2 regions of the Pediococcus sp. M21F004 genome follow, and region 1 is predicted to be linked to the other one. Evidence: predicted binding sites of a transcription regulator. Region 1 holds the regulator's gene; the other holds the start of a gene.

Evidence for each region. Region 1 encodes LexA, which represses DNA repair genes until DNA is damaged. Its sites were predicted from a motif close to CNAACANNTGTTNG; they were not measured.
Region 2: the regulator LexA is predicted to act here: its motif matches at 2,594-2,607, upstream of dinB (DNA polymerase IV).

The regions. Positions count from the first base shown of each region.
Region 1 is NZ_CP177314.1:293,104-297,324, reverse strand. Features, by position in the region: gene ACLHK8_RS01645 (IS30 family transposase) at 1-854, opposite strand, end outside; gene ACLHK8_RS01640 (YneF family protein) at 1,025-1,252, opposite strand; gene ACLHK8_RS01635 (DUF896 domain-containing protein) at 1,413-1,667, opposite strand; gene lexA (transcriptional repressor LexA) at 1,805-2,434, shown strand; gene ACLHK8_RS01625 (glycerate kinase) at 2,499-3,623, opposite strand; gene ACLHK8_RS01620 (hypothetical protein) at 3,637-3,879, opposite strand; gene ACLHK8_RS01615 (hypothetical protein) at 4,032-4,221, shown strand, end outside.
Region 2 is NZ_CP177314.1:2,043,104-2,047,324, forward strand. Features, by position in the region: gene tgt (tRNA guanosine(34) transglycosylase Tgt) at 1-427, shown strand, start outside; gene yajC (preprotein translocase subunit YajC) at 487-906, shown strand; gene zwf (glucose-6-phosphate dehydrogenase) at 1,036-2,529, shown strand; gene dinB (DNA polymerase IV) at 2,683-3,807, shown strand; gene ACLHK8_RS10175 (DHH family phosphoesterase) at 3,906-4,221, shown strand, end outside.

The sequences.
Region 1 (4,221 bases):
TGGGCATAATAGATATCAGCAATGCCAGTTAAAGCTTCTTCCAAGGTTGTGAACTCCGTTCCATTGTCAGCGGTAACGGATTTGATCAGATCACCAAATTCAGCACAAATCCCTTTAATGGCATAGGCTACGGAGTCAGCATCTTTGCCTTCAATCAAACGAATAAAGTCAAAACGAGTTTTACGTTCAGTGAAGGTCAATAGGACACTTTCATGGCCACTACGTTTACCAACCACGGTATCAATTTCAAAGTGGCCAAATTCATTGCGCTTGTCGACACGCTTAGGTCGTTCTTCAATACTTTTACCAATCAAACGTCGATGTTTATGCGACCAGTGATGTTTCGTACGCCGTCTGGTTTTCTCAAGCAAATCAAGATTGCGGATTTCTAATAATTGCGCATCAATATAGTTATAGAGGGTCTTAGTGCAGACCATCTCTGTACGCTTAAATAAATGATGTTTGTGGGCGAAGCCAACTGCTGCATCAGGTGACCAATGATCTTGATGGAAATGATCATCAAAGTAGGCCAAAAAATTAGTAATGTGTTTGAATTTTAATGGTCGATGACAGTGCTGACGATTCATTTCATAACGAATTTGAGCTGTATCAGGAGCATAGATATTGAAGTACTGTTCTTTACCATTAATCTTCTTTACCTGTTGAACACAGCCACGTTTGAGTTCGTTATTGATAGTTTGATGGCAAACACCAAGTTCCGTCGCAATTTGACGAGCAGATTTGCCTGCAGCAAGCAATCCCGCAATTTTTCCACGTTCAATTGGTGTTAAATGATGACCCTTTGAGTGAGATATGGTAAGCTGTTCTTGCGCCAAGACGAAAACCTCTTTCATTGTTTAGTGTAGGAACTTCAATGATACCTGATTTTTTCGTCTTGGCGTCTTTTTATTTGACCATTTTTACAAGGTGGCTAACTTGATTATAAAATCTGCGCATTTTTTGGCAACAAAAAAAGGACAAAAAATAATCTTTGTCCTTTATCATTCATAAAATCTGTCTAAAACTATTTTTGATGTTTAGATTGGTTCTGCATAGAAGTCATCATTTGATGTAACTTCTTTTGTGATGGTTTTTGTCCCATTTGCAACATCATAGTTCGTAACATATCTTCATTGATTGGAGGATTATTCTTAAGATAGCTTTCCATATATTTACGAGCAGCAAAGAAACCACCTACTGCTCCGACTAATACCGCAATAACGACGATTAAAATCCAAATTCCTGTTGACAATGTCCTAACCTCCTATCAATTATGTATACTACTCTATAGTACACAAAAACTTCGTAAAATAAAAGAGGTCGATCTGATTTATCTATCAGTACCTCTTATTCTATCATTAAATTTAAATAAGAAAAGATTAAATGATTATTACAAAACTAAATGATAAATTTTAATCATCACGAAGACCCTTTTTACGTTGAACTTCTTTCACCTTTTCGGGTGTAACTTCCTTACCGCTCTTGTCAAAAACCTGCATCATTTCAACTTGGCTCTTAAAGCCTTCTCTAAACCGTTTTAAATACCTTTGACGCAGATCTTTTCGCTCAATAATTTCCAAATCTGTTAATCCGTCACTTTTTGCTTTATGTGCTAGTTCATTAATCCGTTTGATTAACTTCTGAAATTCTTCATCTGATTTAGTCAATTTAATCACTCCCGATTTCTTTATACATAATTCTACACTGTTAATGACTTTTTTTCAAAAAAACAAACCCGAACGTTTGTTTGAATACTAAATTTACATATGGTAAAATGAAAGCAAGAAAACGCGAGGTGCTCACAATGTCAAAAACATCTGAAAGCAAGCAATTTGCTGTGCTTCGGTTCATATATGATAAAGTAAACGAAAAAGGATATCCTCCGACCGTCCGAGAAATTGGCGAAGCTGTTTCCTTATCCTCTACTTCTACTGTACATGGCCATATTGAAAGATTGCAAAAAAAAGGGCTTCTACAAAAGGATCCTACAAAACCACGGGCTTTAGAAATTACACCTGCTGGTTTAGAAGAACTGGGCGTTAGTGTAACACCTAACAAAATCCCAGTATTAGGAACTGTCACTGCCGGAGAACCTATCTTAGCAGTTGAAGAAGCCACTGACTTTTTTCCCTTACCACCAGAATTTGAGCATGAGGACGGGGACTTGTTCATGCTAAATATCCGTGGTGAAAGTATGATTCAGGCTGGTATTCTAAATGGTGACCAAGTAATTGTGCGCAAACAAACTTCTGCAGATAATGGCGACATTGTGATTGCAATGACTGAAGAAAATGAAGCCACTTGCAAACGATTCTTTAAAGAATCAGATCATATTCGTTTACAACCTGAAAATGATACGATGGCACCAATTATTTTAGATAACGTCAGTATTCTTGGTCGCGTCGTTGGCTTATACAGAGATCAAATTTATTAAAATAAATAATGGGCTTCAATAAAGTTAGTTTTTTCTATCTTTATTGAAGCCCATTTAATTTAGATCAAAAGAGAAAGTTTTTAGCTAACCATTCACTTGCCTGACGAATGTTTTCAGGTCCCCTACTTAACGTCTGATCAACCAACTTTTGACCGTCATTTATATTTTTAACCAGTGTGATATTTTTAGGTAAGTCACCTAAATTCGAGGAAACTTTCCCTGCTAAAATAATTACCTGACACTTAGGATTTATTTGCAAAGCCATTTCAGCAATTCCAAATGGAACTTTTCCATTTTTTGACTGCGTATCAAATGACCCTTCCCCGGTAATTATAAAATCTGCGTCTTCACAATCTTTTTTGAAATCTAGTAATTCCAAGATTGTTTTAATACCGGATGTCAGCTGTGCGCTAAAAAATGTTTTCAAGCCATAGCTCAAACCACCTGCACCACCAGTTCCCCAATCGTCTGCAAAATCTAGATTCAAATCTTGCTGAACTATTAAGGAAAAGTGGTGGAGATTTTCTTCAAGGATTTTTTTATCATCTGATGAAGCTCCTTTTTGTGTTCCAAATATATTAGTTGCGCCCTCTGGACCTAAAAGAGAATTCGCCACATCATTTAAAACAGTTACCGGTACTGATAGGACGTCTTTTTCAGGTGTCACAATCGTTTTAAGTTCACCCAAGCCGATATTTCCTAGAGGAATTGGTTCTCCAAATTTGTTCAACAACTGGTACCCAAGTGCCATAGCAACACCTGCACCACCATCATTTGTGGCACTGCCGCCGACCCCTAAATAAATCTTTTTGGGGTGATAAGTAAGACAGGCTTTAATGAGTTGCCCAGTTCCATAAGTTGTGGCGCTAAATGGGTTAAGCTCAGAACTATTCAAATGTTCAATTCCACTCGCCGATGCCATATCAATCACAGCCACACCACTATTTGTGATTCCAAATTGGGCTTGAATAGGACGACCTATTGCGTCCAAAACTTCACGAGAATATAGTTCTCCCTTCAAGTGGTCCATAAGCACTGACATTGTGCCTTCCCCACCATCTGCCATGGGCAAGGACACAATGTCAATTTGCTGCTTGGCTTGTTTCAACCCAGCCACAATCTGTTTAGTTGCCAGTTTAGCCGTCATACTATTTTTAAAAGAATCTGGTGCCACAATAATTTTCATCATTTAAACCTTCATTTCACTGCTGCTTTTCCTCATCTAATTCTACTCGGACAATTTGAACATGCTTACAATCCTTTACTTCTACAACCGTATTATACTGAATTAATGTCGCTTTGTAACGGTCACGACGATCAATTTGTAAAATTTCAACTACGAGCTTAGTGCTTAATATGTTTATTATTTTGCCAACAAAAGGATAATCTAAATCATCACAATTCACACATTTTATCAACATTCCAATCTTGAGTTCAGACAGCATTTAATCACCGCCAATCATTAGTTTAACTATATAATAACAATAAGAATACTCATAATACAATCTATAACCTTCGTCATAACGTATTTTCTCGATTGTACTTTCAGTTTTTTTGCGCGATAATATAAGAAAACATCCATACAAGGGGAATAATTATGTTATTTTTGTTCATCATGGCAATTTTTGCACTCATTTTATCCATTCTTAGACTTTCAATGGTCATTCAAAATGGCGAAAATTTAATTTCACCAATTTTACTTATTTTAGTTTGTGCTGGGCTCATTATCTATAGTGGGATTAACCTACCTTTCTGGCATAACTCTAAATCAAATAGCACCACAAATA
Region 2 (4,221 bases), 340 kb from region 1:
GCTGCCTGAAAATAAACCTCGTTATCTAATGGGTGTTGGTTCTCCTGACGCCTTAATTGACGGAGTAATGCGTGGCATTGACATGTTTGATTGCGTCCTTCCTACAAGGATTGCCCGCAATGGCACCTGTATGACCTCGCATGGGCGACTAGTTGTCAAAAATGCAATATATGCTCGTGATTTCACACCGCTAGATGATAACTGTCAGTGTTATACTTGCAAAAATTATACGCGTGCTTACGTCCGTCATTTGATAAAAACAAATGAATCATTTGGAATTCGGTTGACAAGTATTCATAATACTTACTTTTTGGTGCACCTTATGAAACAGGTTCGCCAAGCGATTATGGATGATAACTTGCTTGAATTCAGAGAAAACTTTTTTGAAGAATATGGGTACAATAAAGAAGATGCAAAGAATTTTTAAATATACTGGAAGTAAACGCTAATATTTGATACAGTTAAGATAAAGAAAATGAGGTGTTTATATTGTTATTAGCAGCAAATGCAGGTTTAGGTGGAGGCGCAGGTACAATTGTCTTCATTATTTTGATTTTTGGATTAATGTATTTCATGATGATTCGTCCACAAAAGAAACAACAACAAAAACATCAAGATATGATGAGCAAACTTCAAGTTGGTGACAAAATTGTCACAATCGGTCGTTTACATGGCGTTGTTGATTCAATTGATGAAGATGCAAAAACAGTTACTTTAGACTGTGATGGCATTTACTTGGTTTTTGACCGTAGCGCTATTATGCGTGTAGATCATGTTGAAGCTGTGCAACCAGCAGCCAAGGAAGCTACTTCTACTTCAGAAGCTGAAGCAACACCAGATGTTAAAGAAGCTCCAGACGCTGATGATGCTCAGAAGTCAACTGATGAAGCAGCAAATAAAGAATAATTAGTTAATTTAAAAGGGATTGAGACATATTTGTTTCAAATCTTTTTTTTTAGGTGTAAAAAGTTGTGTATTTAAAACGAAAGTTTCATAATTAAAGCGGAATCATATTGTGAAAGAGAGGCAAATGAAATGACACAGCAAGCGTTGTTTATAATTTTTGGAGGAACGGGTGATTTAGCCTATCGTAAATTATATCCTTCATTATTTCGTTTGTATGAAAAAGGCTATTTAAAAGATAATTTTGCTGTGATCGGGACGGCACGTCGTCCTTGGACCAATGATCATTATCATGAAGTTGTTATGAATGCCATCGCAGATGATGGGCATGAGTCTGAACGGACAAACAGTGAGATTGCCCGAAAATTTGCCAGCCACTTTTATTATCAATCTCATAATGTCAATGATACAGAACATTATGTGGCCCTACGAAAATTGGCTGACAAATTAGATGAGAAGTACGATCTCAATGGAAATCGAATTTATTACTTAGCAATGGCTCCTAGATTTTTTGGAACAATTGCAGGTCATTTAAAGTCTGAAAAGTTAATTACGGATCATGGCTATAATCGCTTGATCATTGAAAAACCATTTGGTCGTGATTTTAAAACGGCTAAAGAACTTAATGACGACATCTCATCTGCATTTTCTGAAGATCAAATTTATCGAATTGATCATTATTTGGGTAAAGAGGCTGTTCAAAGTATTGCAGCACTGAGATTTGGAAATTCAATTATTGAATCGCTTTGGAATAAGGAACATATTGATAATATTCAGATAACATTGGCAGAATCGTTAGGTGTTGAGGAACGGGCTGGATATTATGAAACGGCTGGTGCACTGCGAGATATGGTACAAAATCATATTCTGCAAATCATTTCATTACTTACTATGCAAAAGCCTAGTGAATACACAGCTAAAGAGTTACGAGATCGAAAGGTGGAAGCTTTGGAAAATATCAAGGTTTATTCACCAGAAGAGGCTTCAAAAAACTTTGTTCGTGGTCAGTATGATGAAGATGCCGATCATGAACAATCAGATTACCGACATGAAGAAGGAACCGATGAACAATCACAGATTGAAACATTTGTGGCTGGGAAGTTGGAAACTACTAATGGCGATTTATCTGGGGTTCCAATTTACATCAGAACTGGGAAACGTCTTGCACGAAAATTAACACAAATTAATATTGTTTTCAAAGACACTACTGACAATATTTTTAAGGCTGTGGGGGATCAAGATACAAATCTTGTCCAAAACGTTCTTACGCTTTATGTTGAACCGGACCAAGGCTATCAACTTGATCTCAATGTCAAAAATGGTAATCAAGGTTATGGGATAATGCCAATTCATTTGGAATATCATAAGACAGCTGCTGAGAAAGCAAAGGTACCGGAAGCATATGAAAAACTCATTCACGATGCTTTAGATGGTAATCGCACTAATTTTGCTCATTGGCATGAAGTTGCCCAAGCTTGGCGAATTGTTGATGTCGTTCGTCAAAATTGGGATAGTCAAAAAGCTGATTTTCCTAATTACATTAGTGGCACAATGGGACCAAAGGCTTCGCAAGAATTATTGGCACGAGATCATCGAACCTGGATTTTTGGTGCAACCAAACATTAAAAAATTGGAACGATTAATCAACAAGCAGTTGATTGATCGTTTTTTGTTTTGTTTAGCTTGTTTTCAAACGTACGTTCGATTAAACTAAATAAGAAACCAAATTTATTGTTTAAGGAAAAAGCAAAGTGTTAAGACTTAAAATTAGGTGATGAAATGGCTCAAAACGACGCAATTCTTCCCATTAATATTAATACTTCTCGCAAAGTCATTCATGTTGATATGGATGCTTTTTATGCTTCAATAGAAGAACGGGAACAACCAGAACTTCGAAAAAAGCCACTTATCATAGCTCGAGATCCTCGTAAAACTGGGGGTAAAGGGGTAGTTGCAACGGCAAATTATTTAGCGCGGCAATCAGGTGTTCATTCCGCAATGAGTGCTCAAAAAGCGTTGGAATTATGTCCAAAAGCAGTTTTTCAAACTCCCAATTTCACATTATATCGGGCCGTCTCTGATCAAATCCATGAAATCTTTCATGAATATACTGACAAGATTGAACCGATTGCCTTCGATGAAGCTTATCTAGACGTAACGGATAATAAGAAGGATATTGAGAGTGCAGTGGAAGTTGCTCATCAGATTCAAAGCGAAATTTTTGCCAAGACTAAACTGACTTGCTCAACGGGAATTTCGTACAACAAGTTTCTTGCTAAGCTGGCTTCTGAATATCAGAAACCGGTCGGCGTTGCAGTCGTCTTACCAGAAGATGTCCGAGAGTTTCTAGATAAGTTACCAATTGAAAAGTTCCGTGGGGTTGGTAAAAAAACGGTCCCCAAAATGCATGAATTGAAAATCTTCAACGGTAAAGACCTGTATCAAAAAAGTGAATTATATTTGATTCATAATTTTGGAAGATTCGGGGATGCGTTATATCACCACGTGCGAGGTTCTGATGACCGCCCAATTGAATATTTACGGGAACGAAAATCGATCGGTAAGGAAAGTACCTATAATCCGAATTTAACAACGGATAATGAGGTAGAAAATGAACTTAGTAATTTGGCAAGAAACGTCGCCATTGCAATGAAAAAAAGGCAAAAGCACGGTAAAACCTTAGTTCTCAAGTTGCGCTATGCGGATTTTGAGACCATCACTAAGCGACAGACTTTGACGGAATTTATTGAGAATAGTGAGGAAGCGTATCTATTTTACGCACGTCAGCTTTTTGAGGAGTTTGGTGACAGTCAGCGAGGAATCAGATTGTTGGGTATAACAATGACAAATTTGGCTAGTATAAATTTTGAAAACATTACTTTACCGTTATTTAAATCAGATTGATTTTCGGCTTTGTGTTTAACCGCAAAAGCTAGTATACTGGGAAGAAGTGAAAACTTGGCAAATCTCAAAAAACTAGTCAAGGATAGAAAGAAGAAATTATGACTCTGCAACAGGAAATATTTGAACAAATAAAAAAACATCAACGCATTATTATTCATCGCCATCAACGGCCAGATCCAGATGCAATTGGTTCTCAAATTGGTTTGGCAGAAATTATTCATGCTTCTTTTCCAATGAAGACTGTTTTAGCAGTTGGAAAACAAGTAGGTGGCTTATCATGGATTGGTGAGATGGATACGGCCGACGATGATGATTATGATGATGCTTTAGTAATCGTCACAGATACTGCTAATCCACCACGGGTTGATGATAATCGGTATACCAATGGGCAGGAATTAATTAAAATTGACCATC